3 regions of the Comamonas sp. E6 genome follow, and region 3 is predicted to be linked to each of the others. Evidence: predicted binding sites of a transcription regulator. Region 3 holds the regulator's gene; each other region holds the start of a gene.
What was found. Region 3 encodes sigma-54, which starts transcription at its own class of promoters, with help from an activator protein. Its sites were predicted from a motif close to TGGCANGNAANCTGCTTT; they were not measured.
Positions count from the first base shown of each region.

Region 1: the regulator sigma-54 is predicted to act here: its motif matches at 8,504-8,521, upstream of CSE6_RS01820 (ammonium transporter).
Region 2: the regulator sigma-54 is predicted to act here: its motif matches at 8,625-8,642, upstream of CSE6_RS22635 (flavin monoamine oxidase family protein).

Region 1 covers NZ_BBXH01000005.1:168,281-178,507, forward strand. The annotation lists gene cphA (cyanophycin synthetase) at 1-1,992, opposite strand, end outside; gene CSE6_RS01795 (ABC transporter ATP-binding protein) at 2,218-4,515, shown strand; gene CSE6_RS01800 (DUF1854 domain-containing protein) at 4,512-5,003, shown strand; gene CSE6_RS01805 (hypothetical protein) at 5,209-5,646, shown strand; gene CSE6_RS01810 (EF-hand domain-containing protein) at 5,712-6,179, opposite strand; gene CSE6_RS01815 (5'-nucleotidase) at 6,251-7,168, opposite strand; gene CSE6_RS01820 (ammonium transporter) at 7,230-8,432, opposite strand; gene gspF (type II secretion system inner membrane protein GspF) at 8,564-9,787, opposite strand; gene CSE6_RS01830 (SDR family NAD(P)-dependent oxidoreductase) at 9,948-10,227, shown strand, end outside.
Region 2 covers NZ_BBXH01000030.1:52,741-62,967, reverse strand. The annotation lists gene CSE6_RS22675 (LysR family transcriptional regulator) at 1-244, opposite strand, end outside; gene CSE6_RS22670 (pirin family protein) at 423-1,142, shown strand; gene CSE6_RS22665 (isochorismatase family protein) at 1,228-1,905, shown strand; gene CSE6_RS22660 (amidohydrolase) at 2,057-3,946, shown strand; gene CSE6_RS22655 (hypothetical protein) at 3,948-4,166, shown strand; gene CSE6_RS22650 (MFS transporter) at 4,156-5,781, shown strand; gene CSE6_RS22645 (RidA family protein) at 5,877-6,422, opposite strand; gene CSE6_RS22640 (cytochrome c) at 6,441-6,938, opposite strand; gene CSE6_RS22635 (flavin monoamine oxidase family protein) at 6,969-8,564, opposite strand; gene CSE6_RS22630 (sensor domain-containing diguanylate cyclase) at 8,869-10,227, opposite strand, start outside.
Region 3 covers NZ_BBXH01000012.1:176,956-187,182, forward strand. The annotation lists gene CSE6_RS11870 (DUF711 family protein) at 1-85, shown strand, start outside; gene CSE6_RS11875 (aspartyl/asparaginyl beta-hydroxylase domain-containing protein) at 221-1,141, shown strand; gene CSE6_RS11880 (RNA polymerase factor sigma-54) at 1,331-2,932, opposite strand; gene lptB (LPS export ABC transporter ATP-binding protein) at 3,078-3,860, opposite strand; gene lptA (lipopolysaccharide transport periplasmic protein LptA) at 3,857-4,513, opposite strand; gene ltrA (group II intron reverse transcriptase/maturase) at 4,636-6,369, opposite strand; gene CSE6_RS11900 (thiol:disulfide interchange protein DsbA/DsbL) at 7,490-8,140, opposite strand; gene CSE6_RS11905 (SPOR domain-containing protein) at 8,301-9,005, opposite strand; gene argS (arginine--tRNA ligase) at 9,107-10,227, opposite strand, start outside.

The DNA of each region.
Region 1 (10,227 bases), on a different contig from region 3:
CTTGAGGAAGACGGCGCGGCCACCTTCATGACGGGCTTCGGTGTTGGCGCGGTGGGCGGCGACAAATTCATTGTCGGCACCGGTGGCGTACAGAATGACTTCGCCGTCGCAGAGCTCGGCCAGATCGGCCACTTCGGGCAGGTCGGCGTTGAGCACGCCCGCGCCTTCGTCCAGCACCACGTCGATCTGGGTGCGCATCACGCGGCGCATCTGGCCGGGCTCCAGCACATCGTGATCGGCCAGTTGCTCGTAGCCGTCCATGTCGGTGACCACGCCGACCAGGCAGCGGTCATAGGCCAGGCCTTCTTCCAGAATGGAACGGGCCGTGGTCTGGATGACGGCGGCTTCGGCCAGACGGTTGGTCAGCAGACGATGGGCTCCGGCCCAGTTGGCGGTATTGGTCTTTTGCGTATGGCGATTGGCGAGGAACATGCCTTCGCTGCTGGCCACGCCGGTCAGCTTGCCCGACAGCTGCAGCAGCCAGCCGACCAGGCGCGAAATGAAGGCGTTGTTGCGTGTGCCCACAATGCCGACCACGGGGATGCGACCCGCGCCGGCACCGTCTTCGCGGGGGAAGAGATGGTCGGCAATCGCCATGCCCACGGGGCGCGGTGCGCCGCTGGTGGGCTTGAGGTGCATCAACAGGCCTGGGCCGGCGTTGACTTCCAGAATTGCTCCCTGGCCCTGCATGGGCTTGGAGACATCTTTGAGGATCATGTCCATGCCGGCAATGTCCAGGCCAACGATCTTGGCGGCCAGCACGGCGTAGTAAGCCACGTCGGGGTGTACATCGTCCAGGCAGTCGATGGCCATATTGCCGTTGCGCTGCAGCAGCACGCCCTGACCCTGGGGAATCACGCTGTCGGGCGTCACATGCTGGCGATTGAGTTCCAGCTTGACGGCGCCGGCTTCCAGATTGATCCAGTCCAGCGGGTATTCCTGCTCGGGGCCGCGGCGCGGGTCCTGGTTCAGCACTTCCACCAGCTCGCGCAGCGTGGCATTGCCATTGCCGTAGACGGAAACCGTCTCGCCCTTGGTCGCTGCCACCACCTTGCCGCCCACGACCAGCAGGCGGTGCTCCACGCCGTCGATGAATTTTTCGACGATCACGTCCGAGCCTTCGGGCTGGGCCAGTGCAAACGCGGCCTTGATGTCCGCTTCCTTGGACAGCTCCAGGGTCACGCCACGGGCATGGTTGCCGTCCGAGGGCTTGACGGTCACGGGAAAGCCGATGTCCTGCGCCACTTCCCAGGCTTCTTCGGGCGATGCCACGATCTGGCCTTCTGGCACGGGCACGCCGCAGGCGGCCAGCAGGCGCTTGGTGAAGTCCTTGTCCTGGGCAATGCCTTCGGCGATGGCGCTGGTCTGGTCGGACTCTGCGGTCCAGATGCGGCGCTGTGCCGCGCCATAACCCAGCTGCACCAGGTTGCCGTCGTTGAGGCGGATATGGGGGATGCGGCGCTCGCTGGCGGCATCGACGATGCAGCCTGTCGAGGGGCCCAGGTAGCGGTCGTTGATGGCCGTCTTGATGGCATGCACGGCGGGCTTGAGGTCGAACGGCTCGTCATTGATGGCCGCCATCAGCAGCTTGTGCCCATATTCCAGTGCTACGCGGGCCACGGCCTCTTCGGGGCAGCGGAACACCATGCGGTACACGCCGCGCCTGGAAATTTCGCGGGTCTGACCGAACTCGGCGGGCATGCCGGCCAGGTTCAGCAGCTCGATGATGACATGCTCCATCACATGACCCATCCAGGTGCCGCCTTCCAGGCGCTGGATGAAGCCACCGCGCTCGCCGACGCCGCAGGTGTGCTCGATCAGGTCGGGCAGCCAACTGGTCAGGCGCTCGTTGAGGCCGGGAATCTTGTTGGACGGATAGTCTTCCAGCTCTCCCAGATCCAGCCAGACCTCCAGTACCGGGCGGTAGGTCCAGACACTGGGGCCACGCAGGAAAGTTGTGCGCAAGAGTTGGATGTCGTTGAATTTCGCCATGTTGATCAGCGGATAGGAATGAGGAGAGCAGGTTTTCTTAAACTCCTGCCCCTGATAGGTTGGCATTGTGCGCCCAGAATCTGCATTGTGAAGCTTGTCAGCCTAAATGCAGGTTCGCGCGTTAACCAGGATATATCGGACGTCAGGCGCAGCCATATTCACCATGCCGATGCGGTTGCCCGCATGACTCTTGGAGCCGCCATCGGCGGAGAAAAATAACTCAACATGCAACATCACCATACTGTGGACGCCTCGGCAGTCTTCGCCAGCCCCCTGGGGGGCGAGCTGCGAGCAAGACTCGCTGAACATGAAAACGTATTAGCCGTCGTCCCGGTTGACCTGAGTGCGGATTTGCAGTTCGGCAGCGGCCTGCTGGCCCTGACCCAGGAGCGTCTGCTGGCCTGCGATCCCAAGACACAGCAGTGGCGTGAATGGGCCCTGGCGGTAGATCAAAGCCTGCGCCTGCAGGATCATGGCGGTGTGGGCAACCTGGAACTGCATGACAGGAGCGCGCGTCTTGCACAGTGGCTGATCACGCTGAAGCATCAGACCTCCATGCTGCAGCTGATGCAGCAGTTCGACCGCCAGCGCGAGCGCATCGCCCGTCAGGAGGCCTATAGCGCGGTCAGCGATGAGGATGTCCCGCATTGCCCGGTCTGCCACTCGGTGCTGCCGCCCGATACCGAGGAATGCCCGGCCTGCGCACGCCAGCAGGCGCCCCAGACCTCCACCTGGGTGCTGCTGCGCCTGTGGCGTTTTGCCAAACCCTATCAGGGCCAGCTGCTGCTGGGCTTCTTGCTGACCCTGGCCACCACGGCGGCCCAGTTGGTGGCGCCTTATCTGACCATCCCGCTGATGGACAAGATACTGATTCCGTTCCAGAACGGTGAAAAAATCGACCGGGATCTGGTTTTCTTCTATCTGGGCATGCTGCTGCTGTCGGCGCTGCTGGCCTGGGCATTGGGCTGGGCACGTACTTTCGTGCTGGCCAAGGTGTCCGAGCGCATAGGTTCCAATCTGCGCACCACCACCTACAACCACTTGCTGAACCTGTCTGTGGATTACTACGGCAGCAAGCGCACGGGGGATCTGATGGCGCGTATCGGTGCCGAAACCGATCGCATCAATCTGTTTCTGTCGCTCAACGCACTTGATTTTGCAACCGATGTGCTGATGATCGTGATGACATCGGCCATCCTGTTCTCCATCAACCCCTGGCTGGCGCTGGTCACGCTGGTGCCGCTGCCCTTCATCGCCTGGATGATCCATACAGTGCGCGATCGTCTGCGCACGGGCTTCGAGAAAATAGACCGCGTCTGGTCCGAGGTGACCAATGTGCTGGCCGACACCATTCCCGGTATCCGCGTGGTCAAGGCCTTTGCCCAGGAAAAGCGTGAAGCCGACCGCTTTGCCGACGCCAATCTGATCAATCTGCAGGCCAACGACAAGGTCAACAAGACCTGGTCGCTGTTCACCCCCACGGTGACGCTGCTGACCGAGGTCGGCATTCTGGTGGTCTGGGGCTTCGGCATCTATCTGGTGGCCGGCGGCTCCATCACGGTCGGTGTGCTGACCGCCTTCATCGCCTATATCGGCCGTTTCTATACCCGCCTGGATTCGATGAGCCGCATTGTCTCGGTCACGCAGAAGGCTGCAGCCGGTGCCAAGCGCATCTTCGACATCCTCGACCATGTCAGCAATGTGCCCGAGCCCAGCAACCCCGTGAAGCTGCCCGGCAAGGCCAAGGGTGCCATCACCATGGAGGATGTGGGCTTTCGCTACGGCAGCCGTGCCGTCATCAAGCATCTGAACCTGGAGATCAAGCCCGGCGAGATGATCGGACTGGTCGGCCACAGCGGCTCGGGCAAGAGCACCCTGGTCAACCTGATCTGCCGTTTCTACGACGTCTCCGAGGGCTCCATCCAGCTCGACGGCGTGGACGTGCGCCGCATGTCCGTGTCCGACTACCGCAGCAATATCGGCCTGGTGCTGCAGGAGCCCTTCCTGTTCTTCGGCACGATCGCCGAGAACATCGCCTACGGCAAGCCCGATGCCACGCGCGAGGAAATCGTGGCCGCGGCGCGTGCCGCCCATGCCCACGAGTTCATCCTGCGCCTGCCCCACGGCTATGACTCCCTGGTCGGCGAGCGCGGCCAGGGCCTGTCGGGTGGCGAGCGCCAGCGTATCTCCATCGCGCGTGCGCTGCTGATCGATCCGCGCATCCTGATCCTCGACGAAGCCACCTCGGCCGTGGATACCGAGACCGAAAAGGAGATCCAGAAGGCGCTGGACAATCTGGTGCAGGGGCGCACCACGATCGCCATTGCCCACCGCCTGTCCACCTTGCGCAAGGCCGACCGTCTGGTGGTCATGGATCGTGGTGAGATCGTCGAAGTCGGCCCGCACGACGAGCTGATGGATCTCAAGGGCCATTACTTCCGCCTGTACGACGCGCAGGCACGTCGTGCCGAAGAGGATGCGCAAGCGGCCGGCCTCAAGCTGCAGACCAAGGAAACACAATGATCGAAGCTCCCCAATCCAATTTGAGCGGCATGCAGCTGGAGCGCAACGCCCATGGCCGTCTGGTGCTGACCCTGGGCAACGGCCTGGTCTACGAAGCCGTCGTTCCCGTGCGCGCATTTCCGATTGCCGCGCCTGCCGAAGGGCTGTCGCTGATCGCCTCCGATGGCAAGGAAGCGCTGTGGGTGGCCCGCATGGCAGACCTGCAGCCCGAGCATCGTCAGCTGATCGAGCAGGACCTGGCAGTGCGGGAGTTCGTGCCGACCATAGAGCGCATTCTCAAGGTCTCGAGTTTCTCCACCCCCAGCACCTGGGAGCTGCAGACGGATCGCGGTCTGACGCAGATGGTGCTCAAGGCCGAGGAAGACATCCGCAAGCTGTCAGGGCGCACCCGACTGCAAATCACGGGCCAGGATGGCGTGCAATATCGGATTCCCGACAGCAGCAAGCTGGACCGGCATTCGCGCAAGCTGCTGGAGCGCTTTCTGTAAGCTGCGCAGCGCGACTATTTCAAGGGCTTCGCATAATCGCGAGGCCCTTTTTTGTATCAAATTGCGCAGTGGTGCTTGATATATATAGACTAATAGCTATTAAAATAGGATTGAAAATAATCCTACAGTTTTCTCAAGCGTGGCCGATAACAGGGCGAGATAGCTGATTTTCCGCCTGCACCTTTTTACTGCCGAGGGCCAAGCCATGCAAATTCCACCTCTAGACCGGACACAGACGCCCTGGCGTACCCAGGGTGCGGATTTGTATTCCACAGGCGCCTCTGGCGCCGCGCCGGTGCGCCCCGTGAATGCGGTGAATGCGACGGAGTCGGTGGACAAGATCGGCGAGGGCCGCACGGTGCGCGAGCCCGAGAAGCCCTCGGCTCCCGATACCGAGAACCGAGACTGGACGCTGGCCGAGGAGGTCAAGCAAAAGGAGGAGGTCGAGGAGCCACCCAAGGAGCCGATCTCCAAGCAGCTGATCGAGTTCATCCAGTCCATGTGGCGCGCCAGCGCCCAGGCGGTGGAGCAGGCGCAGGAAACCAGCAAGTCGGAAGATCTGCTGCAGAGCAAGCAGACGGCGCGCAATGAGCCGCTGACTTATTCCGAGCCCCGGATAAAGCGCAGCGGCAACGCCAAGTAAGCGATTGCTTTTATTTTGAGAGCTGATTGCGCTTGATATTCAAGCGCTTCAGCTATTTTTATATCTTATTTGCTTTCAGGATCAGCGCTGTCAGCTTCTGATTTGTGAGCATCGTCCTTGGCTGATGCAGCTGCCACGGCTTCCGCGGCCTTGGCCTTTTCACGCGCTGCACGGTATTTGACGGCAAAGGCGCGCACTTCCTCATAGGTGACGAAGCCGTCTTTGTTGGTGTCGGTTTCGTCAAAGGCGGCGGCCAGCTTGGGGATGATGGCCACTTCCTTGCGGCTGAGCTTGCCATCCTGGTTGAAGTCCAGCATCTTGAACTGCTGCTGGGCCTTGATCTCGCCCTTGGAGAGCTGGGTTCCCTGTCTTTCCGCCATCTTGTCGCCGGCAGTTTCCTCGGCGCGCACCGTGGGCAGCAGCAGCACGGCGCTGGTCAGCAGCACGCCCATGGCGGTCTTCATGACCGAGCTGCTGCGCGCGACGATGGGGTGGTTCTTGGCTTTTGACATAGCGGTACAGATGAGGGCCATGACGGCATTCTCAAGCACTGTCCCGCCGCACTTTCAAAGTTTTGCATTCGCTTGCCGGACTTTGCCAAGCTTTACGTAGGCAGCGCCGCCTTGTCATGGGCAATGCCGCTGCGCACATGGCCCGAGGGAACATGTCCGGCCGCATTGCGTACATGGCCGGTCTGGTCGTCGAAGAAGAAATCGGGCTCGAACTCGCGCAGAAACCCGCCCTTGGCCAGTCCGCCGAGGAACATGGCTTCATCGACATCGATCTTCCAGTCCATCAGCGTATTGAGCGCGCGTTCATGGGCCGGGGCGCTGCGCGCCGTGACCAGGGCCGTGCGCACGCGCATGCCGGCTACATCGGCCTGCTGCAGCCGGTGCAGGGCGGCCAGCAGGGGCTTGAAAGGGCCTTCAGGCAGCGGCTGGGCGGCTTTCTCCAGCTCATGCTGCTGGAAAGCCTCCAGGCCCTGGGCCTGGAAGATGCGCTCGGCCTCGTCGGAAAACAGCACGGCATCGCCGTCGAAAGCGATGCGCACTTCACGCGGATGGCTGCTGCTGGCGCGCATGGAGTCGGTGAACACATGGGCGGCCGGGTAGCCCAGCTGCAGTGCCTGGGTCACGTCATCGGCATTCGCCGAGAGAAACAGCTGGGCTCCCAGCGGGCGCAGATAGCCGAAGGGGTCGCGCCCCTGGGTGAATACGCCGCGCTGTATGGAGTGCAGGCCGTGGGCCTGGGCCGAGCGGAAGACGCGCATGCCGCTGACGGGGTCGTTGCGCGAGAGCAGCACCACTTCCACATGCTGCTGTGCCTCGGTGTTGAAGGCCAGCAGCTTCTTGACCAGCGAGAAGGCCACGCCGGGCGCGGCAGGCACGTTCAGCCGCTCGCGCTGCAAGCGCAGATAGGTCGCCGGGTCGCTGTCCTCGAAGAGGCGGTTTTCCTCCTCGAAATCGAACAGGGCTCGCGAGGAGATGGCGACGACGAGCTTGTCGTTCAGGGTCATGGCCATGGCGGTACGGCTTTGAGCGGATGTGCAGACAAGCTCCGATGATACGCAGGCCGCCGCGCCCTCACCAGTTGGCTTCGCGCTCTGGCGTGGCACTGATATGGTGTATGGACAGATCGGCGCCGTCGAATTCCTGTTCCTGGCTCAGGCGCAGCCCCATGGTTTTCTTGAGCAGACCGTAGACCAGCAGGCCGCCGAGCGCTGCCCAGGCCACGCCCATCAGCGTGCCTATGAGCTGGGCCAGCGGATGTACGCCGCCAAGCCCGCCCAGTGCCTGCGTGCCGAAGATGCCGGCTGCAATGCCGCCCCAGGCGCCGCACAGACCGTGCAGCGGCCACACGCCCAGCACATCGTCGATCTTCCATTTGTTCTGCGTCAGCGTGAACATGAAGACAAAGATGGCGCCGGCGGCAGCCCCCACGACCAGTGCCCCCAGAGGGTGCATCAGATCCGAGCCCGCGCAGACGGCAACCAGACCGGCCAGCGGGCCGTTGTGCACAAAGCCCGGGTCGTTTTTGCCCACGGCCAGGGCAGCCAGCGTGCCGCCCACCATGGCCATCAGCGAATTCACGGCGACCAGACCGGAGATCTTGTCCAGGCTCTGGGCACTCATCACATTGAAGCCGAACCAGCCCACGATCAGAATCCAGGCTCCCAGCGCCAGGAAGGGAATGCTGGAGGGGGGCGTGGCGGCGATCGCTCCGCCCTGGCGGTAGCGATTGCTGCGCGGACCCAGCAGCAGCACGGCGCCAAGAGCGATCCAGCCGCCCACGGCGTGGACCACCACGCTGCCGGCAAAGTCGTGGAACTCGGCGCCGGTCAGCGCCTTGATCCAGGCCTGCACGCCGAAATGCTGGTTCCAGGCAATGCCCTCGAAGAAGGGGTAGATCAGGCCCACGATCATGGCCGTGGCGATCAGCTGGGGCCAGAACTTGGCGCGTTCGGCAATGCCGCCCGAGATGATGGCGGGAATGGCGGCCGCGAAGGTCAGCAGAAAGAAGAACTTGACCAGGCCGTAGCCGTTGAGTGCCGTCAGCTGCTCGGCACCCACGAAAAAGTGCGTGCCGTAGGCCACGCCATAGCCGAGCGCGAAATAGACCACGGTGGAGACCGAGAAGTCGACCAGGATCTTGACCAGGGCATTGACCTGGTTCTTGCGGCGCACGGTGCCCAGCTCCAGGAAGGCGAAACCGGCGTGCATGGCAAGAACCATGACGGCGCCCATCAGAATGAACAGGGCATCCGCGCCCTGTTTTAGTGCTTGCATGAAAACGCTCCAGCTGAAATTTGCTATTTATTGGTGCGAAATTGCGGAAAAAACCCGCAATGCACTAAAAGAAAGCAAGAATTGCGCCAGGCTGGAGTGGGCGCTTCCGCACCGTTGCGGGCGCGGCCGGCCTATTTGACGAACTGGTTGAGCTGGATGATGGGCATGAGCACGGCCAGCACGATGAGCATGACCACCAGCCCCATGACGACGATGAGCAGCGGCTCGAGGATCGTGGCCAGGTGCATGGCACGGCGCTGGACCTCGGTGGACAGCTGGGTGGCGGCACGCTGCAGCATCAGCGGCAGCTGGCCCGTCTGCTCGCCCAGCCGGGCGAACATGGCGACCAGGCCCGGAAAGCGCTTCTTCTGAGCCAGGGCCGAGGCCAGTGGCGCGCCTTCGCGCACCAGCACCAGCGCATCCATGGCATCGGCGCGCAGCGCGCGGTTGTTGAGCGTCTCGGCCGCAGCCTGCAAGGCCTTGAGAATGGGCACGCCCGCTCCGGCCAGCATGGCCAGCGTGCCGGCAAAGCGCGCCGCGTTATAGCTGCGCGAGAGTCGGCCTATGAGCGGCAGGCGCAGCCACTGGGCATCGAAGCGCTCGCGAAACGCCTCGTTCCTGAGCGCCAGCCGAAAGCCCACGGCAGCCAGCAGCAGCACGGCCAGCATGAGCCAGCCGTAGTGGCGCACAAAGTCGCTGATGCCGAGCATGACCACGGTGAGAAACGGCAGCGCACGCTTGGTGCCGGCAAACACGCCGGCCACCTGCGGCACCACATAGCTGACCAGAAAGATCACGATGACGATGGCCACCAGCGTCACGATGGCTGGATACAGCGAGGCGCCGATGAGCTTGGACTGCAAGGCCTGGCGCGCCTCCAGGTCGTCGGCCAGGTTTTCCAGCACCGGACCCAGGCTGCCGCTGGATTCGCCGGCGCCGATCACGGCGCAAAAGATATCGGAAAACTCGCGTGGATGCTGTTCCAGCGCCCTGGCAAAGCTGGAGCCGGCATTGACCTCGGCCCTCAGCGCTGCGACCAGCTGATGCTGGCGTTCGTCCTCGGCTTCCTCGGACAGCGCAGCCAGTGCGCGTTCTATGGGCAGGCCGGAGCTGACCAGGCCCGATAGCTGGCGGGTCCATACCGCGAGGCTGGTGGAGTTGAAGACCGGGCGCGTGAACCATCCGGAAGCGCCGGTGCGGCCCTGACCCTTGCCTGCGGCGACGGGCTCGACCTGCAGCGGCACCAGGGCCTGGCTGCGCAGCTGGCTGCGCGCGGCACGGGCGTTGTCGGCTTCCAGGGTGCCCTTGCGGGTCTGGCCCTGGGCATCCAGGGCTTCAAAGGTAAAGGCGGGCATGCGCGAATCGATCTGACGGGTGAGGAGTTAGTGCAGATAGTAGCGACTAATGATGTCAGCACTTCGGCGTTTGAGAGAGCGAACCCGGCTTGACGCAGGTCAGGACTGCCGCGGCTGAGGTCGGCACAATGGTCTGCCGATTCAAGAATGCGAGGTTTCGATGCTCAAGGACAAGGTTGCATTGGTGACGGGGGCTGCATCCGGCATAGGCCGTTGTGTGGCGCTGACATGGGCCAGGGAAGGCGCGCGGGTGGTGCTGGCCGACCTCAACGAGGAGCAGGGCCAGGAGAGCGCGGCCCTGGTGCGCGAGCTGGGTGCAGAGGCACTGTATCTGCGCGCCGACGCCGGCAGCCCGGCGGATCATGAAGCGCTGGTGGCCCTGACCATGCGCCACTTCGGCAGGCTGGACGTGGCCTGCAACAACGCCGGCATCGGCGGAG
Region 2 (10,227 bases), on a different contig from region 3:
CGAGCTGACGCGCGGCTGCCAGCAGCCAGCGCCCTTCCTTGAGCAATTCCTCGCCCGCAGGCGTGAGACTGACACGCGGGCCGTTGCGCACAAACAGGTTCAGACCCAGCTGTTCCTCGAGCTTGGACACGGCATAGGAGATGGTCGAAGGTACTTTGTGCAGGCGCTCTGCCGCACCGGCGAACGAGCCGTGGCGCGCAATGGTGTCCACCAGTTCTATAGCTTCCAGAGAGAGTTTGAGCATGCTTTGAGTGCGTAAAAAACAATCATCGAAATTATCGATGATTAAGAGGATTTTCTTTCAGCATAGGCGCCGATAAGGCCGCCGATACTTCATGCATCGCAACACGAAACGCAGCGAAACAAGGCAGACAGGCCTGCTGCAGCAAGTGTGAACGCCATCGATTGTTAAGGAGATAGAAATGCTTGAAGTTCGCCAATCCAACCACCGCGGCCGTGCCAACCATGGCTGGCTGCAATCGCGCCACACCTTCTCCTTCGGCCATTACCGCGACGCCAACCAGCAAGGTTTTTCGGATCTGCTGGTCATCAATGACGACCATGTGTCCCCCGGTCAGGGCTTCGGTACCCACGGCCACCGCGACATGGAAATCTTCTCCTATGTGCTGGACGGCGCCCTGGAGCACAAGGACTCCATGGGCACGGGCTCGGTGATCCGTCCTGGCGATGTGCAGATGATGAGCGCCGGCACCGGAGTGGAGCACAGCGAATTCAACCACTCGGCCCAGGACCCGGTGCACTTTCTGCAGATCTGGATCGTGCCCGCCGAACGCGGCGCCGCTCCACGCTATCAGCAGGTCCATGTGGACGATGCCGACAAGCGCGGCCGCCTGCGCCTGATCATCGCCCCCGAAGGCCGGGACGGCACGCTGGCCGTGCGCCAGGACGCCCGGGTCTATGCCGGCCTGTTCGATGGCGCTGAATCCGCCGAACTCGATGTGGGCACCGATCGCCATGTCTATGTGCATGTGGCCCGCGGCAGCCTCAGCGTGAACGGTGAGCGCCTGTCCGAAGGCGACGGAGCCCGCATCCGTAACGCCGGGGCTCTGCGCTTCGATCAGGGCGAGCAGGCCGAGGTGCTGGTCTTTGACCTGCGTCCCCGTGAATTGCCCAGCTTGTAAGCACCGGTTTTCACACCCCGGCTTTCATCTTGCTTTCTCGTTTCCCCTGCAGCCTCTCACTCAGCTTTTACCCAGGAGTTTCACCATGACCAACGCCAATGCCTCCATCGCCCGTCCCGTCGCCGTCGCCAAGCCCGGTGCCAAGCTGCTCAATCCCCATGACCACACGCTGATCATGATCGACTTCCAGTCGCAGATGGCTTTTGCCACGCACTCCATCGATCCCGTGCAGCTGCGTTCCAACGCCGCCCTGGTCGCTTCGGCCGCAGCCGGCTTCGGTGCCTCGACCATCCTGACCACCGTGGCAGAAAAAAGCTTCTCCGGCCCCATGTTCGAGGAAGTGACCGCGCCTTTTCCCGGCCAGACCCTGCTGGACCGCACCTCGATGAATACCTGGGAAGACGAGGCTGTGATCCGGAAGGTCAACGAGATCGGCAAGCCTCGCATCGTGCTGGCCGGCCTGTGGACCAGCGTGTGCATCGTCGGACCGGCCCTGTCGGCGCTGGACCAGGGTTTTGAGGTCTTCGTGATCGCCGATGCCTGCGGCGACATTTCCACCGAAGCCCATAACCGTGCCATGGAGCGCATGGTGCAGGCCGGCGCCCAGCCCATCACGTCGCTGCAGTACCTGCTGGAAATGCAGCGTGACTGGGCCCGTACCGAGACCTATGACATGACCACGGGCATCGCCAAGAAGCTGGGTGGCGGCTACGGCATAGGCATCACTTACGCCAAGACCATGTTCGGCGCCCACGAAGGCTAAAAAGAGCACATCATCTTTCTGCAGCGCAGACCGATCTCGCGCCCGCGGTTCTCGCCGTACGCATGTACGGATGCGGTCCTCAATGCGACCTTGGTCTGCTCGCCAAGAAATCTGGCGCACTTTTGGCGCCGCTGAACCACCGGAGACCTCCATGACCCTGCCCTCCGCCCCCGATCTGATCCTGTTCAACGGCCGTTTCACCACGCTGGACCGCAGCAAGCCCGCGGCCACGGCCGTGGCCGTGAGCCGGGGGCGCTTCAGCGCCGTCGGCAGCGACCGCGAGGTCCTGCCTCTGGCCGGCCCGCAGACCAAACGCATCGATCTGGGCGGACGTAGCGCTCTGCCGGGTTTGATAGATAACCACCTGCATCTGATCCGCGGCGGCCTGAACTTCAACATGGAGCTGCGCTGGGACGGCGTGAAGAGCCTGGCCGATGCCATGGCCATGCTCAAGGCTCAGGTGGACGTGACCCCTGCGCCCCAGTGGGTGCGCGTTGTGGGCGGCTTCAGCGAGCACCAGTTCGTGGAAAAGCGTCTGCCCACGCTGGCCGAGCTGAATACCGTGGCACCCGACACCCCGGTCTTCATCCTGCACCTGTATGACCGTGCCCTGCTCAACGCCGCTGCCCTGCGCGCCGTGGGCTACACCAAGGACACGCCCGAGCCGCCCGGTGGCCAGATCCTGCGCGACAGCGCCGGCAACCCCACGGGCCTGCTGCTGGCCAAGCCCAACGCCTCCATCCTCTACGCCACGCTGGCCAAGGGCCCCAAGCTGCCGCGCGACTACCAGCTCAACTCCACACGCCACTTCATGCGCGAACTCAACCGCCTGGGCGTGACCGGTGCCATCGACGCGGGCGGCGGCATGCAGAACTACCCAGACGACTACGACGTGATCCAGGAACTGGCCGATGCCGACCAGCTCACCATCCGCCTGGCCTACAACCTGTTCACGCAAAAGCCCAAGGAAGAGAAGGACGACTTTCTGCGCTGGACCGCCACCTCGCAGTACAAGCAGGGCACGGACTACTTCCGCCACAACGGCGCAGGCGAGATGCTGGTGTTCTCGGCTGCCGACTTCGAGGACTTCCGCCAGCCCCAGCCCGAGCTGGCGCCCGGCATGGAAGGCGAGCTCGAAGAAGTGGTGCGCATCCTGGCACAGAACCGCTGGCCCTGGCGCATGCACGCCACCTACGACGAGACCATCGATCGCGCGCTCGATGTGTTCGAGAAGGTCAATGAAGACATTCCCCTGGCCGGTCTGAACTGGTTCTTCGACCACGCCGAAACCATCTCCGAGAAGTCCATCGACCGCATCGCGGCCCTGGGCGGAGGCGTTGCCGTGCAGCACCGCATGGCCTACCAGGGCGAATACTTCGTCGAGCGCTATGGCGCGGCTGCGGCCGAAGCCACACCGCCTGTCAAGCGCATGCTGGAAAAAGGCGTGAACGTGTCTGCCGGCACCGACGCCACCCGCGTCGCCAGCTACAACCCCTGGGTCTCGCTGTCATGGCTCGTCACGGGCAAGACCGTGGGTGGCCTGCAGCTCACGCCTCAGCGCAATTGCCTCACCCGCGACCAGGCCTTGCGCATGTGGACCGAAAACGTCACCTGGTTCAGCAACGAACAGGGCAAGAAGGGCCGCATCCAGGTGGGCCAGCTGGCCGACCTCATCGTTCCTGATCGCGATTTCTTCGCCTGCCCCGAGTCCGACATCGCCGACACCTCGGCCCTGCTCACCGTGGTGGGCGGCAAGGTGGTCTACGGCGCTGGTGCCTTCGCCGACCTCGATGAGTCGGCCCCGCCCCTGGCCATGCCCGACTGGTCGCCCGTGCGCACCTTCAAGGGCTATGGCGCCTGGGGTGTGCAGGAGGCTGCGCCGCTGCAGTCCGTGATGCGCAACGCGGCAGCAAACTGCGGCTGCGCCATTAGCTGCAACATGCATGGCCATGCCCACGCCACGGCCTGGAGCAGCAAGCTGCCCGTGGCCGATCTCAAGGGCTTCTGGGGCGCCCTGGGCTGCGCCTGCTGGGCGGTGTGAGATGGGCGAGACGCTGCATGCCGCAGCCACCGCCCCCTGGGTGCAGCCGCTGGCCCTCGCCGGTTTCACGGTGCTGGCGGCCTTGCTGGCCGACCGCTTCCGGGCAGCGCCGCAGGCCGAGCGCCAGCGTGCTGCCAACGCATTTTTTGAACACTGGGGCCTGGTCGGCGGCATGTTGCTCGTCGCCTGGCACGATCTAGGAGACTCCCATGCCGGATAACCAAAAAACCGCCTCGGGCAGCTTCGCGCCCCTGGCCATTCCCGTCTTTGCAGTGCTGTGGGCCGCCACGGTGCTGGGCAATATCGGCAGCTTCATGCGCGATGTGGCCAGCGCCTGGATGGTGACCGAGCTCTCGTCCAGCCCCACGGCCGTGGCCCTGATCCAGACGGCGGCCACGCTGCCAGTCTTTCTGCTGGCCATCCCGGCCGGCGTGCTGTCCGACATCCTGGACCGCCGTCGTTTCCTCATCGGCGTGCAGGTGTTGCTGGGCGCCGTCAGCGGCACGCTGCTGGTGCTTGCCCAGACCAACACCCTCACGGTGGAATACCTGGTGGCTCTGACCTTTGTGGGCGGCATTGGCGCCGCCCTCATGGGACCGACCTGGCAGTCCATCGTGCCCGAGCTGGTGCCGCGCAGCGAACTCAAGAGCGCCGTGGCCCTGAACTCCCTGGGCATCAACATCGCCCGTGCCATCGGCCCGGCTGCCGGCGGCCTGCTGCTGGCCAGCTTCGGCGCCGCGGCGGCCTACGGCCTTGATGTGCTGAGCTATGTGTTCGTGATCGCCGCCCTCATCTGGTGGAAGCGTCCCAAGGCCGAGGCTTCGGCACTCAACGAGCAGTTCTTCGGCGCCTTCCGGGCCGGTGTGCGCTATGCCCGTGCCAGCCGCGAGCTGCATGTGGTGTTGCTGCGCGCCGCTGTGTTTTTCCTGTTCGCCAGCTCGGTCTGGGCCCTGCTGCCCCTGGTGGCGCGGCGCATGCTGGGCGGCACGGCCGGCTTTTATGGCGTGATGCTGGGCGCTGTGGGCGCCGGAGCCATCCTGGGCGCCGTGCTGCTGCCCAAGCTGCGCAAGCGTCTCGATACCGACGGTCTGGTGTTGCTGGCTTCTGTGGTTACGGCCTTGGTCATGGGCATGCTGACCCTTGCGCCGCCCCAGTGGGCTGCCGTGGCGCTGATGCTGGTGCTGGGCCTGGGCTGGATTGTTGCGCTGACCACACTCAACGGTGTGGCCCAGGCGGTGCTGCCCAACTGGGTGCGCGGCCGGGGTCTTGCCATCTACCTGATGGTATTCAACGGTGCCATGGCCCTTGGCAGCCTGGGCTGGGGCCTGATTGCCGGCCAGCTGGGCCTGCCGGTCACGCTGCTGATCGGAGCCCTGGGTCTGGTGCTGGTGTCCCTGGTCTTTCACCGCGTCAAGCTGCCAGCTGGTGAGGCGGATCTGCAACCGTCCAACCACTGGCCCGAGCCCCTGCTGGCAGAACCCGTGGCTCATGATCGTGGCCCGGTCATGATTCAGATCGAATACCGCATTGCCCACGAAGATTTGGCCGCTTTTTTCCAGGCCATGCAGCAAGTGGCCCAGGAGCGCCGTCGCGATGGGGCTTATGCCTGGGGCGTGGCCGAACACACCGGCGAGCCCGGTCGAGTGATTGAGTGGTTCCTGGTTGAATCCTGGGCTGAGCACTTGCGCCAGCATGGTCGTGTGTCCAAGGCCGATGCCGATCTGCAGGCCGCCGCTTTGCGCTACCACCAGGGGCCGGACAGGCCCGTGGTTCACCATTTCCTGGCCCTGGATGCGCGCAGCGCCCAGCAGGGAACGGGTTCTCCCGCCCACTGAGCGGCGCTGGAATCGGCATTCATCGCTGACGGGGCAGGCGATGAATGCGACCCGGTTTATTTTTCCAGGGGCTGGAGCAGAGGTCGGTGCATCACTTACTTGGCGGGCTTGGCGGCACGCACTGCCACGACCTCGATTTCCACATACCAGGCCGGGTTGGCCAGGGCTGCAATCTGGAAGGCCGAGCGTGCGGGCAGGTTGGGCTGGGCAGCCGTGCCAAAGAACTGGGTGTAGCCACGCATGAAGCCGGCAAAGTCCATCTTGTTGCCCTTGGCGGGGTCGGCCACCAGGAAGACCTGCATCTTCACCACATCGCTCATGCCGAGATTCATGCTCTTGAGCTGCTCTTCCAGGCCCTTGAGGATGGCCACGGTCTGGCCTTCAGTGTCGCCGCCATAGGCAGCAGGATCAGTGGCGGGCTTGGATTTGTCCACCACGGGCGGCACCTTGCCCGAGAGGTAGACGGTGCGGGCATCGGTGGGAATTTCCACGGCTGCGGCGATGGGGAAGGTCGAGCCCGGTGTCTTGTAACGCAGGACATCGCCACCGCCGGAGGTGGTGGCTGCGCAGCCGGTGAGCAGGACTGCAGCGCCCAGCAGGGCGGCGGTGGTGGCGGTCTTGAAGATGGATGGAACGTTCATGTGATCTCCTGAATGGATTTATGGGGTGACGCGAAAGGGTTTGACGTCGGCGGCAGACAGCTTGTCCGGGTACTGATTGCCGAAGTTGCTGCGCACATAGTTCACGACGTCGGCAATCTGCTCGTCGGACAGCTTGCTGGCAAAGGATGGCATGCCGTGCAGGCCGTTCATGACGACCGAGGTCGGGTAGGCGGCGGCTGCCAGCTTGGGGTTGGAGGCCAGCGCGGGATAGAAGCCGGCGCCCTTGGCGCCTTCGCCCTTGACCATGTGGCATCCCTGGCAGATGGCCTGGTACAGGGTCTCTCCGCCGCTCTGGCTGAAGCGTGGACGGACCGCAGAGAAGTTCTGCATCAGCGCCTGGGTATCGGCGGGCGAGATGGAAAGAACGGCGGCAGACTGCAGCGTTTGCAGGTTTTTCACATCCTGGGTTTTCATGCCCTGTGATTGGGCCAGGACGGCGCCGGAGAGACCCAGGGCCAGGGCGAAAGCGGAGCAAAGACGGTGCAATGTGTGCATGGTGAAGTTCCTTGTTGCAGACATGGGCGATCAGAGGCTGGAGGCCTTGGCGTGCAGACGCTGGATGGCGTCCAGCGAAGACAGCACGGCACCTTCCTGCCAGGCGGGGATGTACGAGACATGCTCGCCCGCGAGCACTAGGCGACCGTCGATCTGGGCCAGATCCTTGTAGTGCTGCTCGCGCAGCGCATCGGTCCAGTTGCCGAAGCAGCCGTTGATCCAGGGCATGCGATGCCAGGCTACCGACACACCGTTGAGGAACTCCTGCTTGTACTGCGGATGAATCTGCGCGCCGTACTCCAGCGCCAGACGAATGCGCTCGGCCGGCTTGAGCGAGGAGAAGCGGTAGCTGTTGGAGTTCTCGAAGGCATAGGCGCCCAGCAGCACGGCGGGGCCGTTGCCCATATAGCCGGTGGAGGGGTAGGAGATCTGCTGAATCGGCAGATCGGTGTAGCTGATGCCGCCGTAGATGCGCTCGTCCTCTTCCCAGAAGCGGCGCTTGAACTCCAGACCGACCTTCATGGAGCTGCCGTAGGGCACGGCAGCAATCGCGTTTTGCATGGCGCTGCTGGCCTGCACTTCGATCTGGCTCAGGATGGACAGCGGAATCGTGCACACGCACCAGTCGGCGCGGGCCTGCAGTGTGGCGCCGGGCTTGAGGGCGTCTACATAGTCCACGGTCACGCCCTTGTCGTTCTGGGCGATCCTGGTGACCTTGGCGTTGTAGCGTATGGCCGAGCCCAGATCGCGCGCCATGGCCTGGGCCAGCATGTCCATGCCGCCTTCGGGCTGGAAGATGGCGCTGTGGAATTCGTAGATATTACCAACGCCCATCTGGCGCCACAAATTGGATTCGAGCAGCTCGTGCAGGTCCATGGGCGTCGACGGTTTGGCCTGCGCCATCAGGCCGCCGCCGGGGTCGATGTCGTAGCCACGGAAATCGCTGACCGCATTGCTGGCGCGGTAGCGGTACTCCTTGTCCAGCACGCCCCAGGCCTTGAGGCTCTCCAGCAGGCGTTCCTTGTCTTCCCGGCTGACGCTCTGGTCCAGCGCGCCCTGATTGGTAGCCTTGGCGAGCAGCTCGGCCACATGACCGTAGACATCGGTCTGCACATGGCGAAAGCGCTGGGGCTTGCCGGCCAGGGCCTTGCTGTTGTGCAGATAGGCGTTGTAGTTGACTTGGTTGAAGGCTTCGAGCTTGATGCCGAAGCGCTTGTAGTAGTCCAGCATCGCATGGTGGTGGTAGGGCACGCGCCAGGGGCCGGGGTTGAAGTAGTTGCCCTTGGCAAAGCCCACTTTCTGGCGTGTACCGTCGAGTTCGCTGAACTCATCGCCGCCGCGCAGCGTCCAGCAGCGGCCGCCGGCGCGACTCTGGTATTCAAGCAACTGCACCTTGTAGCCCGCCGCGCGCAACTCGTGGGCTGCCACCATGCCTGCCAGGCCCGCGCCCAGCACCAGAACCGACGCGCCATGTCTGGCGTTGCCGAGCTTGACCGGACCGCTGTAATGCGACTCGGCGGCGTAGCCCAGTGAACTCATGGCTTGGTACATGGCACTGCCGCCCGCGACCTTTCCGATCATCGAGAGCAGTTGTCTGCGACTGACATGCTTGCTTGGCTCTGGCATCTGAAATTCCTTTGCTGTTGTGTATTCCGCTGTCCATCCGGGGTTGCGGGGCAAGGGTTTTCAGCAAGAGCTGTGCCAGGTCAGAGGGCTCAAGGCATTAGTTCAATGAAATCAGTTACTTGTTATGGAATTCAGATCAATTTGCGCTCAATCCTTTTAACGCTTGTGGTGCATGCTCACTAATTTGAAGCGTCAGTGGCCAAATTGGTGCAACGGAGTCACACAATAAGCTGCAAAAAAAGCGTAGCGGCTGTGACAGCGGATACGCCTTGAGTGTGGGAGCGGAACTACGGTGCTGCCGGGCTCAGAGCTCGCTGGGAGGCTCGCAGGCCTTACTGACCATGACACGATTGCGTCCACCCCGCTTGGCGGCATAGAGCATGGCATCGGCCTGCTGGAAGACGGCCTTGATATCGGGATCGCTGTCGGGCCAGTGGGCCACGCCCAGCGAGATGGTGATATGGCCCACGGGCGGTATCTCCATTTTCTCGACCAGCTGACGCAGGCGCTCGGCGGCATGGGCGGCGGCCTCCAGCCCCGTGCCGGGCAGCAGCAGCAGAAACTCCTCGCCACCCACGCGGCAGGGCAGGTCATCGACACGCGAGACCTCGCGCATGGTGCGTGCGAGCTGTCTGAGTACCTCGTCGCCTGTGTCGTGGCCAAAACCGTCGTTGATATGCTTGAAGTGGTCGATGTCGATGGCAATCACCGAGAACGGCAGCGCTTGCGTCTGAAAGGCGCTGATGGCTGCCTCCAGATGGCGGCGATTGCCCAGCCCGGTCAACGGATCGGTGTTCACGTCCTCGCGCAGCTTGGTGATATTGCGTTGCAGCAGGCCCAGGCCCTTGAGCATGGCTTTCTTGAGTTCGTAGGACTCGAAGTACCAGGACTTGACGGCCTGGATGTTCTGCGCCGTCTCGGGCTTGTCCATATCGTGAGCGCCATTGGCGAGCTGGCGCAGCGGGCTGGCAATGCGGCGCGCGCTCCACCAGATGACCACCAGCATCAGCAGGGCGATGGGCAGGGTCTTGTAGAGCACGGAGCGCATCAGCTTGTTGAGCGGGGCCAGCGTGGCCGCCTTGGGGCGCTGGGCCACAATGCCCCATCCCGAGGCATGGATGACGGCATAGCCGGCCAGCATTTCCACTCCCTTGCTGTTGACGACTGGCGCCGTACCCGACTCGCCTCGGATCACGGCGTTGATGACATCGTTGTTGATCACCTGATCGCCGATACGGTGGTTGTCGGGGTGATAGATGATGTGCTTGTTCTGGTCCACCACATAGACATAGGTGCCATCCTGGTAGAAGTGCGAGCCCAGCAGGGTGTCGAGGATGCTGTCTTCCTTGAGGTAGATGCTGCCGCCTACCGCTCCCAGGAATTCGCCCTGAGGGTCGAAAATGGGCTGAGAGACAAAGACGATGTAGTTGCCGGCCGTGGACATATAGGGCTGGCTGATGACGGGCCCGCGAGTGCTCAATGTCTGTGTCACTCCGGCGCTTTGCAGCGTCTTGCCCTTGATCTGCAGGGTTTCGGGCGATGTCGCCAGCACATAGCCCGTTGGGTCGATGATGGTGACGGAGTTGAAGCTCTTGGTTTGCAGGCGCAGACGTGTGGCCTCCTTGGCCAGATAGTCCACGTCATCCATGTGCGCGCCCATCAG
Region 3 (10,227 bases):
CCCCGTGCCGGGCCTCAAAGCGGGCGACACAACGGTGTTCGAGAGCGCGGATCTGTGCAACTGCGCCGTGCTGGCTCTGCCTTGAGTATCTGATCCTGACCGGCTGCCGCGCCTGGCCGTCAAGCGCCGGCAGCTATTGCTTTTGATATTCCCCTACCCCGGTTCTGTTTGACCTGCCCCCATGGTGGCCGCCGGGGTGCCCCCGGTAAAATTGGCCCTTATGGCAAAAATAATCGTTCTGGCACTGGTGCTGCTTTTCTTTGGCTGCGGGCTGTACATGCATCTGCGCGGCAAGGTGCGCCACAAGGTGGTCAAGCAATTGTTTGACCACTCCACGTTCACAGCGCCGTTCAACGTCTTCATGCTGATGTTCAGCAAGGTGCCGCGCACGCCCTATCTGCCCACCAGCACCTTCCCCGAGCTGGCGCCGCTGCAGGCCAACTGGCGTGAAATCCGCGAGGAAGCCGTCAATCTGCAAAAGAACATGCAGATCAAGGCCGCCGCCAATAACGATGACGCAGGCTTCAACTCCTTCTTCAAGACCGGCTGGAAGCGCTTCTATCTCAAGTGGTACGGCGATGCCCACCCTTCGGCCATGGAGCTGTGCCCCAAGACCACGGCCCTGGTGAAATCGATTCCCAGCGTCAAGGCCGCCATGTTTGCCGAGCTGCCGCCCGGCGCCAAGCTCAATCTGCACCGCGACCCCTATGCAGGCTCGCTGCGCTATCACCTGGCCGTGCTGGCCCCCAACGACGACCGCTGCATGATCGAGGTCGACGGCCAGCCCTATAGCTGGCGTGAAGGTGAAGGCGTGATCTTCGACGAGACCTTTATGCACTGGGCCGAGAACCGCAGCGAAGGCAACCGCATCGTGCTGTTCTGCGATGTGGAGCGCCCCATGACCAATGGCTTTGCCCAGTGGCTCAATCACTGGCTGGGCAAGAACGTGGTGGCCGCCGCCAGCTCGCCCAACAACGAGGGCGATCCGCGCGGCATGATCAGCAAGCTGTTCAAGATCTCGTTCTATGCGGGCAAGTACCGCCGCGCCTTCCGCGACTGGAATCCGACCTTCTACAAGATCCTCAAGTTCGGCCTGATGATTGGCGTGCTGGTCTGGTTTATCTGGTGGTTGGTTTCTTGATAACCCCCTGAGGCGCTACGCGCCTTCCCCTGGCCGGGCGCCCCCAAGGGGGACGGCAGCATCGCCGCAAGGGCAGCTCTTGCTCGCTGCCCCTTGCTTGAGGAATGCCTTATCAAGGCTCCCGCCCTAAAGACAGAGCAAGAAAGCCGCTGTGCGATGCATCAGCGGCTTTCTTGTTTCTGCGGTGCCCTACAGCGCCTTGCGCAGCGTGGTCGTCGGTATCTTGAGCTGCTCGCGGTATTTGGCGACGGTGCGGCGCGCGCACTCGATGCCCTGCTCTTTGAGCATATCGGCCAGCTTGGCGTCCGACAGCGGCTTCTTGGCATCTTCGGCATCGACAAACTGCTTGATCAGCGCACGCACGGCCGTGCTGGAGGCGCTGCCGCCGGTTTCCGTGCCCAGGCCCGAACCGAAGAAGTACTTGAGCTCGAAGGTGCCCTGGGGCGTGGCCATGTACTTGGCGGTGGTCACACGGCTGATGGTGGACTCGTGCAGGCCCAGCGTGTCGGCGATATCGCGCAGCACCAGCGGTCGCATGGCCAGCTCGCCATGCACAAAGAAGTTCTTCTGCCGCTCCACGATGGCTTCGGAGACCCGCAAGATGGTGTCGAAGCGCTGCTGGATGTTCTTGATGAACCAGCGCGCCTCCTGCAGTTGCTGCTGCAGCGCCGCATGGCCGTCGCTGTTCTTGTGGCGGCGCAGTACGCTGGCATAGATGTCATGCACGCGCAGACGCGGCATGACCTCGGGGTTGAGCTGCACGGAGAAGTCCACCCGGCCCGAGCCGGCCCGCACCGGGCGCACGATGACATCGGGCACCACGATATGGCGTTCCACGTCGACAAAGCGGCGCCCCGGACGCGGCTCCAGTCTGGCGATCAGGGCCATGGCCTCGCGCAGTTGCTCCTCGCGCGCACCGCACAGACTGGTGAGCTTGCGCAGATCGCGCCGCGCCAGCAGGTCCATGGGCTGAGCGCAGATGGCCTGCGCCAGCAGCAGCCGGTTCATATGCGCCTCGGTCGTGCCCTCATCCTCGGCGGTGCGGATCAGGTCGCGCAGCTGCAGCTGCAGGCACTCGGCCAGATCACGCGCTCCCACGCCCACGGGCTCCAGGCTTTGCAGCAGCTTCAGCGCAATGACAAAGTGCTGCTCCAGCTCCTCGCGCTCTTCCAGGTCGTCGCCGGCCAGGCTTTGCGCCAGCTCCTGCAGGGAATCCTCGAGATAGCCGTCGTCGCTGAGCGACTCGATGAGAAAGCGCAGCGCCGCCATGTCCGCCGCGCCCAGATGCAGGCTCAGCGCCTGACGATGGAGAAAGTCGGTCAGGCTCTGGTGCTCGCGCGCCAGATCGATGGCATCGGTTTCGTCATCGCCATCGCGGTTGCGCGTGGAGCTGCTGGCCGAGGGCGTATCCCACTCGCTACTGGATTCGCCACCCCATTCCCCGTCCTGACCGTCCAGGCCCTCGGCCTCCCAGTTCAGCGTTTCAGGGGTTTCGGGGTTTGATGTCTCCGCTACCGTTTCAGTAGCTTGTTGCGCTTGCGATGCATCTCTTTCAGCATGAATACTATCTGAAGTACTGTATTCACCGGCGCTATTAGCTACATCTACAGGAGCATCTCCCGCAGTTTCGGCCTCATCGCCCGCACGTTCCAGAAAAGGGTTGTCGACCAGCATCTGCTCGACTTCCTGCGCCAGCTCCAGGGTGGAAAGCTGCAGCAGCTGAATGGATTGCTGCAGCTGCGGCGTAAGCGATAAATGCTGCGAAACGCGTAGCGAGAGACCTGGCTTCATCGAGGCGCGGCCCCCAGACAATCATTGCAAACGCGCGCAGTGCTACGGGTTTGCCGCCGGGCCACCTCAAGGCAAACCCCGGCGCAGCCGGTCAGGGCCCCTTCTGGGGGCAGCGACCGCACAAAGTGAGGGAGCGTGGCGGTCATCACATCCTGAAATGTTCGCCCAGATAGACGCGGCGCACATCGGCGTTCTCCACGATCTCCTCGGGCGTGCCTTCGGCCAGCACATGACCGTCGCTGATGATGAAGGCGTGGTCGCAGATGCCCAGCGTCTCGCGCACATTATGGTCGGTGATCAGCACGCCGATGCCGCGCTCCTTGAGGAAGCCGATGATGCGCTGGATCTCGATCACCGCGATCGGGTCGATGCCGGCAAAAGGCTCGTCAAGCAAAATAAAGCGCGGTTGCGTGGCCAGGGCGCGGGCAATTTCCACGCGACGGCGCTCACCGCCTGACAGCGCCAGCGCCGGCGACTGGCGCAGATGCTCGACGCGCAGCTCCTGCAGCAGGCCCGTGAGGCGCTTTTCGATCTCGTCGCGCGTCAGCGCCTTGCCCTGCTCGTCCTTTTGCAGCTCCAGCACGGCGCGCACATTGTCTTCCACGCTGAGCTTGCGAAAGATGGAGGCTTCCTGGGGCAGATAGGACAGGCCCAGGCGCGAACGCTGGTGAATCGGCATGCCGCCCACCGGCTGGCCGTCGATGAAGATCTCGCCGCCGTCGCTGCGCACCAGGCCCACGATCATGTAGAACGATGTGGTCTTGCCCGCTCCATTAGGGCCGAGCAGACCGACGACCTCGCCTTTTTGCACGGACAGGGACACATCCTTGACCACCTTGCGGCTGCCGTAGGACTTGGCCAGATGTTTGGCCTCCAGGCGGCTGTCGGACTCGCCGCTGCGGCTGCTGGAGAAAGTCGGCTCGCTCATTTCTTCTCGTCGGCTTTCTCGCCGCCCAGCGTCATGCTCTGGCGCAGCTGCGTGGCAGGTGTTGCAGGCTTGGGCTGTGCCCCCGGCGTGCCGTCCTTGGGCGCCATGATGGCGCGCACACGGCCGCCCTGTCCCACGGAGGAGCTAGGCAGGCCGCCGCTGGTCTTCTGGCCATCGACGGTATAGACGTCGGTGATGTTGTTGTAGACGATGATGGAGCCCGTGACCTGATCGCTGAGCTGACCGCCACGGTAGCGGCGCATCTCGCCACGACGGATGAACTTGACGATATCGGCCTTGCCGTCGTACTCGATGACTTCGCCTTCGCCCTCGATGAACTCCTCGGGCTGACCGGCCACGGTATCGCGCTTCTGGCGGAAGAACGCTCGCTTGCCGGCCTCGGCCTTGATCACACCGTACTGATAGCCCTCGGCGTCCTGCCGCACATCGAGCTGAGCACCGCGCAGCACGATGGAGCCCTTGGTCATCACCACATTGCCAGTAAAGACACTGGTCTGCTGCAGCTCGTCATGACGCAACGCATCCGCCTCGATATTCATGGGCTTGGCGCTGTCGGCTTTTTCGGCATGGACAATGCCGGTCGCTGCTGCCAGGGCGCAGGCCAGCGCAAGAGGTAGGAGTGTTTTTTTCATGGAAGGCACGTTGGAGGGTAGGGACAGTTCATTGCTGAACCATCCCCCCCTAAGAACCGGACTTGCGACTTTCACCGCATCCGGCTCAAGCACAACAAGTTCAATCTTCAATACTCTCCATTCTAGGATGGATTGTTTTTTCCTGATTGAACGCTAAGCCCTTGAGAGGCCGGTTTCGCTACCTGTAAACCCAGTGCATGCAACCGCCTGTGACAGACGGGGTGCAGTAGCACCCGATTGGAGAGTTTGTCTGATCCACCCGCCACCTTGTAAACAATGTGGTGGTCGTGCCAGCGTTCCCCTTCTTCCAACGGTTCCGCACATAGTGCGCAACGTCCGTTCTGTGAGATGTAGAGCATCGACGTTTCGTACTGGTACGACATATTTTTCAACATGCGCTTCGTCCTCAAGTCTTCGCCATAAACCTCATCAGCCGGGTCAAAGGGGTTGTAACTCCCTCTGATCTTTTCGTGCCTCACGATCTTTGTATCAGCAAGCTTCAACAATTTGGTCGTGAGTGAGCCGTCTGCCGTTTTCACGGTTGCTGCGAACTCATCCCTGTCCTTGATGCGCCGCCAGTAACGGCTTTTGCACCAGAGGAGGGACTTATTCGGATGTCGTCTTCTCGTCCAGCGCACTAGGCGCCAGTAGATCAGGCTGTCCATCCGACTGAAGGTTTCCTTCGCCACCACCGGTTGGTGGTACTGCGCCCATCCCCGAAGGATTGGGTTCAGTTTGGCTATGAGATCCTCCTGCTTCATGGATACGTGTGACTTCACGATTTCACTGACCTTGCGATAGAGCGCTTGCGCGTTCTTCTTGCTTGGTTTGTTGAGAAACTTCCCTTTGTATTTGCGAAAGTTCCACCCCAGGAAATCGAAACCGGTGTCTATGTGTGTGACCTTCGTCTTTTCCAGTGATAGGCGCAGACCCCGTTGTGCGAGGAATGCTTCTATCCAAGGCCTAACCTCTGTCCCGAGCAGCTCTTGAGAGCTACCCGTGATCACAAAGTCGTCGGCGTACCGGATCACGTTGACTTTCAGTTTCGCGGCCTTTTTCACGCCAAACCGCCCCCGAAGGTATGCGATCAAGCCCGATTCCAGCCCGTTCAGACACATGTTCGCCAATGTTGGCGAGATGATGCCGCCTTGTGGCGTCCCTTCTGTGGTTGGCGATAGGCGGCCCTGGTGGACTACCCCGGCTTTCAACCATTTGAGCAAGATTGTCTTGTTCATAGGAACGTGACGTACCAGCCACTCATGGTTGATATGGTCGAAACAGCCTTGGATATCCGCCTCCAGCACCCACTGAGCAGAGTCTCTCTTGGATGTGCAGACGACTATCTGGCCCATGGCATCCGCCGTCGAGCGATTCCTCCTAAAGCCGTAGCTGTTCAGATCGCTCGTGGTTTCCGCCACAGGTTCCAGTCCAAGCAGGTGTAGCGCCTGCATGGCCCGATCCAACATCGTGGGAATGCCCAGAGGGCGCTCCTTTCCGTTGGACTTCGGGATGTAGACCCGCCGAAGCGGTTTAGCTCTATATCCCCGTTGCTGTTTCAACCGACCAATTGCCACCCGTTTCAGGGCAGGAGAATCCCAAAGCTGGCGATCGACACCTGCCGTTCGCTTGCCTTGGTTTTCGGTAACTCGTCTTACTGCCAGAGCCCTGGCGGAAAACGAGTGGATTAAAGACCGTTGCAAGGCTTTCACCCTGCGCCAGTCTTTCTCCAGCGTAGCCTTCGCTATGCGTTGCTGCGTCGTTCTCACGAACTGCTCGACCCGGTGCCAATCAATGGCGTGCCAGTCTTGCGGTTCGCGTGAGGACGCAGAACTACTGGAGACAGTTGTTTCTCTCATGCTTTCCTCTTTCAGGTTTGACCCTTTGGAGGACGCGTGACTTCCCAAAAGGGAGGCTATGCGTCCCTTTTGGGCTATGAAATGAACACCAACAGTCGCGAGCGACGGTTGCACCAAGTGGAAGTGGGCACGCTTTCGCGTTAGGACAAATGCCTTATGCCACCCATTACAGGCAGCCATTCGCTTTTTCCACTATCCCATACCCCCTCATCCAACAGGTCGCCTTACGACTTCCCTGCCATCGCGCTTGCGCGTGCTGGCGGACGGTGGGGCTTACCACGTTCCCTAATCTACCGACGTTGGCGGCTTGCGCCGCTTCCTGTCTATCCGTTTAGGACTCATCTATCCCGGGGCTGAATGTTGGTGACGTGTGTCTAGCAAGAACAGACACAGCCTTCAGCGTACCTTTTGGTCGTGGCCTATCAGCAGATTTGGCCCCTCAATGGTCACCCAGGTTCGAACGACGATTCACTTTACGTTGCCCATGCGGAATTAGCCTGGCCCCTTAACCGCCTTTCTGCTGGCAGCCTCCAGAAATCACTCTCGCGAGTGGTTTCTGCCGCTATGCGGGGGTACGTTGTCGGGTGAGCTCTGCACAGGACCATTACTGGTCTTGCACATCACCGTAGGCTATTTGTGGTCACACACAAAGTCATAGCGATTCCATTTCTGAAAAGTATGACAAGGCAGATCAGAGCTTTGCGCCCTTCCGTATCTGAAGCCTTACGTCGGGACGTTTCCATGTTCGTGGAAAATTTCAGACGTGTCTCATCCTCACCACACTTCTGTGGCGAAAATGGGCCAAAACGGCGCGCAAATCCTTGGAAAGGACGTGCAAATGCTTGCCCTTCCCTTGTGGGGAAAGGCTTGCAGCCGAATTGAGCCATTCGGCTGCAGATTGAAATTGCTACGTTTTAAGTAGCAATGGAGCTTAGACCTCTAAGGCTTATCGCTCATTTGAAAGATGGCACGAGGCCACAAAAGACGCGACACGTGTCGCACTCTTGCATCCATTGTAGTCATTCCCTTTTTGCAACTTGCGTAAAAAACACCCACAAAAAAGCCCGCACGGCGGCGGGCTTGTTGGGCGTCAAACGTCACTGGCGTCTGCTGCCTGATCTCAGGCCTTGCGGCTGGAGGCGACCAGCGCATTGACCACGCGCAGCACATTCTCCATATTGCCGGCCTTGGTGCCGTCCGTGTAGTAGCGGCCGGCCACACCCATGGCGGGCACGCCTTCCACGTCATATTCGTTTTGCAGCTGAGCGGCCTTGCGCGCCTGATTGGCCACGGTGAAGGAGTTGTAGACCTCCTTGAACTTGGCCAGATCCACGCCCTGCTTGCCGACCCAGTCAAAGATGGCGTCATCGGTCTTGAGCAGATTGCGATCCACGTGGATGGTGCGGAACACCTTGGCATGCAGCTGGGGCAGCAGGTTCATGCCCTCCAGGGCGTAGTACAGCTTTTGCTGTGGCACGAAAGAGGCATTGAAAGCCACGGGCACGCGGCGCACCACCACATCGGCAGGCTGGCTCTTTGCCCAGGCTTCGAACTGGGGCTCGAAGGCATTGCAATGCGGGCAGCTGTACCAGAAGAACTCGACCACCTCGACCTTGCCGGCCGGCGCGCTCACGCTGGCGGGCTTGCCGAGCTTGATGTAGTCCTTGCCTTCCTTGGGCGCAGCGCCCTGGGCCCAGCTGGAGGAGGCACCCAGAGTCAGGGCACCGGCAGCAGCTGCCGAGGCAGCCAGAGAGAATTCGCGACGTTTCATCTAAACAAACTCCTGTATCAGGTCTGCAATATCAGAGCCAACAGGCCCAAAAAAGTTCAGCGTTGTCAAAACTACCAATGGCACAAGTCAGAGGTCTCAAGCAAGGGCCGCCCCGCAGCTAAGCTGCAGTCCCCCGGCGCGCAGCGCCTCAGGGGCCTTGCTATCTGGCCGCGCGCACCAGAGTCGAGTCCACGCCCGCACCGTCGAGCTTGCCCTTGAGCTGCTCAGCGTCGTCACGCTTGCTGAACGGCCCCACGCGCACGCGGAAAACGGTGATGCCGTTCTGCTCACGCTCGCTGATGCGCGACTCCCAGCCCAGCATGGCCAGCTTGGCACGCTGCGCTTCCGCTTCGCTCTGGCCGCGGAAAGCACCGGCCTGCACAAAGTAGTTGAACGCAGAGTCCGAAGAGGATGCCGTCTGCGCGGCCGCCTTTTCCTTGTCTGCACGCGCCTTGTCTGCCTTGTCGGCTGCTGCGGAGCGCTCCTTGACCAGATCACCCAGCGGATCACCCGATGCGGACTTGGCAGGCTTCTCCGGCGTAGAAGGTGGCGGCGGCGTGGTGACTCCGCCGGTTGCAGTAGGTTGTACCGCAGGTGTAGGCGGCGACACCGTCACATCGCTTGGAGGAACTGGTGGTGTCACCGGGGGCGGTGCAGGCTGGCGGCTCTGCAGCGGTGCGTTGGGGTCCCAGTTCTTGTTGCGCTCGGCCTCGGCCGCATCGCGCTGAGTGTTGTTTCCACCCTTGTTGAGGAAGGGCACCGGCACCTTGGTCACATAGATGGCCACGGCCAGGGCCGCAGCCAGACCGATGACCATGCCAAAGATAAGCCCCAGGATGGTTCCACCGCGTTGCTGGTTCTTCATATCAGTCGCTTAACGCTTTCTGCTTCAGTTATTCCATTCTCAGATCCATCGACCCCTGACAGGCAAGGCCAGCAAGGCGACCGATGGACAGGAAACTGGGATTACATGCGCTCGGGTGCGCTCACACCCAGCACCGCCAGACCATTGTGCAACACCTGGGCCGTGGCAGCGACCAGGGCCAGACGTGCGAGCTTGACCTTTTCGTCGTCCACCAGGATGCGCTCTGCGTCGTAGTAGCTGTGATAGCTGGAGGCCAGATCGCGCAGATAGAAGGTCACGTCGTGCGGTGCGTTGCCTTCGGCAGCAGCAGTCAGCATCTCGGGGTACTTGGCCAGCAGCAGCATCAGCGCCTGGGCCTGCGGGCCTTCCAGAGCGGACAGGTCCACATCCTTGAGTGCCGCCAGGCCTGCACCGCCGGCCTCCTGCCAGGCACGCAGCACGGACTGGATGCGCGCATGGGCATACTGCACGTAGTACACGGGGTTGTCGTTGTTCTGGGCCACGGCCAGATCCACGTCGAAGGTGTACTCGGTGTCGGGCTTGCGCGAGAGCAGGAAGAAGCGCACGGCATCCTTGCTGGTCCACTCGATCAGATCGCGCAGCGTGACGTAGGAGCCGGCGCGCTTGCTGATCTTGACCTCTTCGCCGTTGCGCACCACGCGCACCATGGTGTGCAGCACGTAGTCGGGGTAGCCCTCGGGGATGCCTACATCGGCAGCCTGCAGGCCGGCGCGCACGCGGGCAATGGTGCCGTGGTGGTCCGTACCCTGAATGTTCACCACCTTGGTGAAGCCACGCTTGAACTTCTGGATGTGATAGGCCACATCGGGCACAAAGTAGGTGTAGCCGCCGTCAGTCTTGCGCATCACGCGGTCTTTGTCGTCGCCGTAGTCGGTGGACCTGAGCCACAGCGCGCCGTCCTGCTCATAGGTCTTGCCGTTGGCGATCAGGCGGTTGACCGTCGCTTCGACATGACCGTTTTCATAGAGGCTGGACTCGAGGTAGTACTCGTCGAACTTGAGGTTGAAGGCCTGCAGATCCTTGTCCTGCTCGTTGCGCAGATAGGCCACGGCAAACTGGCGGATGTTGTCGTAATCCTCGACATCGCCGTTGGCGGTGAACTCGCGGTCATCAGCCTTGATGGTTTCCTTGGCCAGGAAAGCCTTGGCGATGTCGGCAATGTAGTCACCGTTGTAGAAATTCTTGGCCAGCGGGTTTTCGC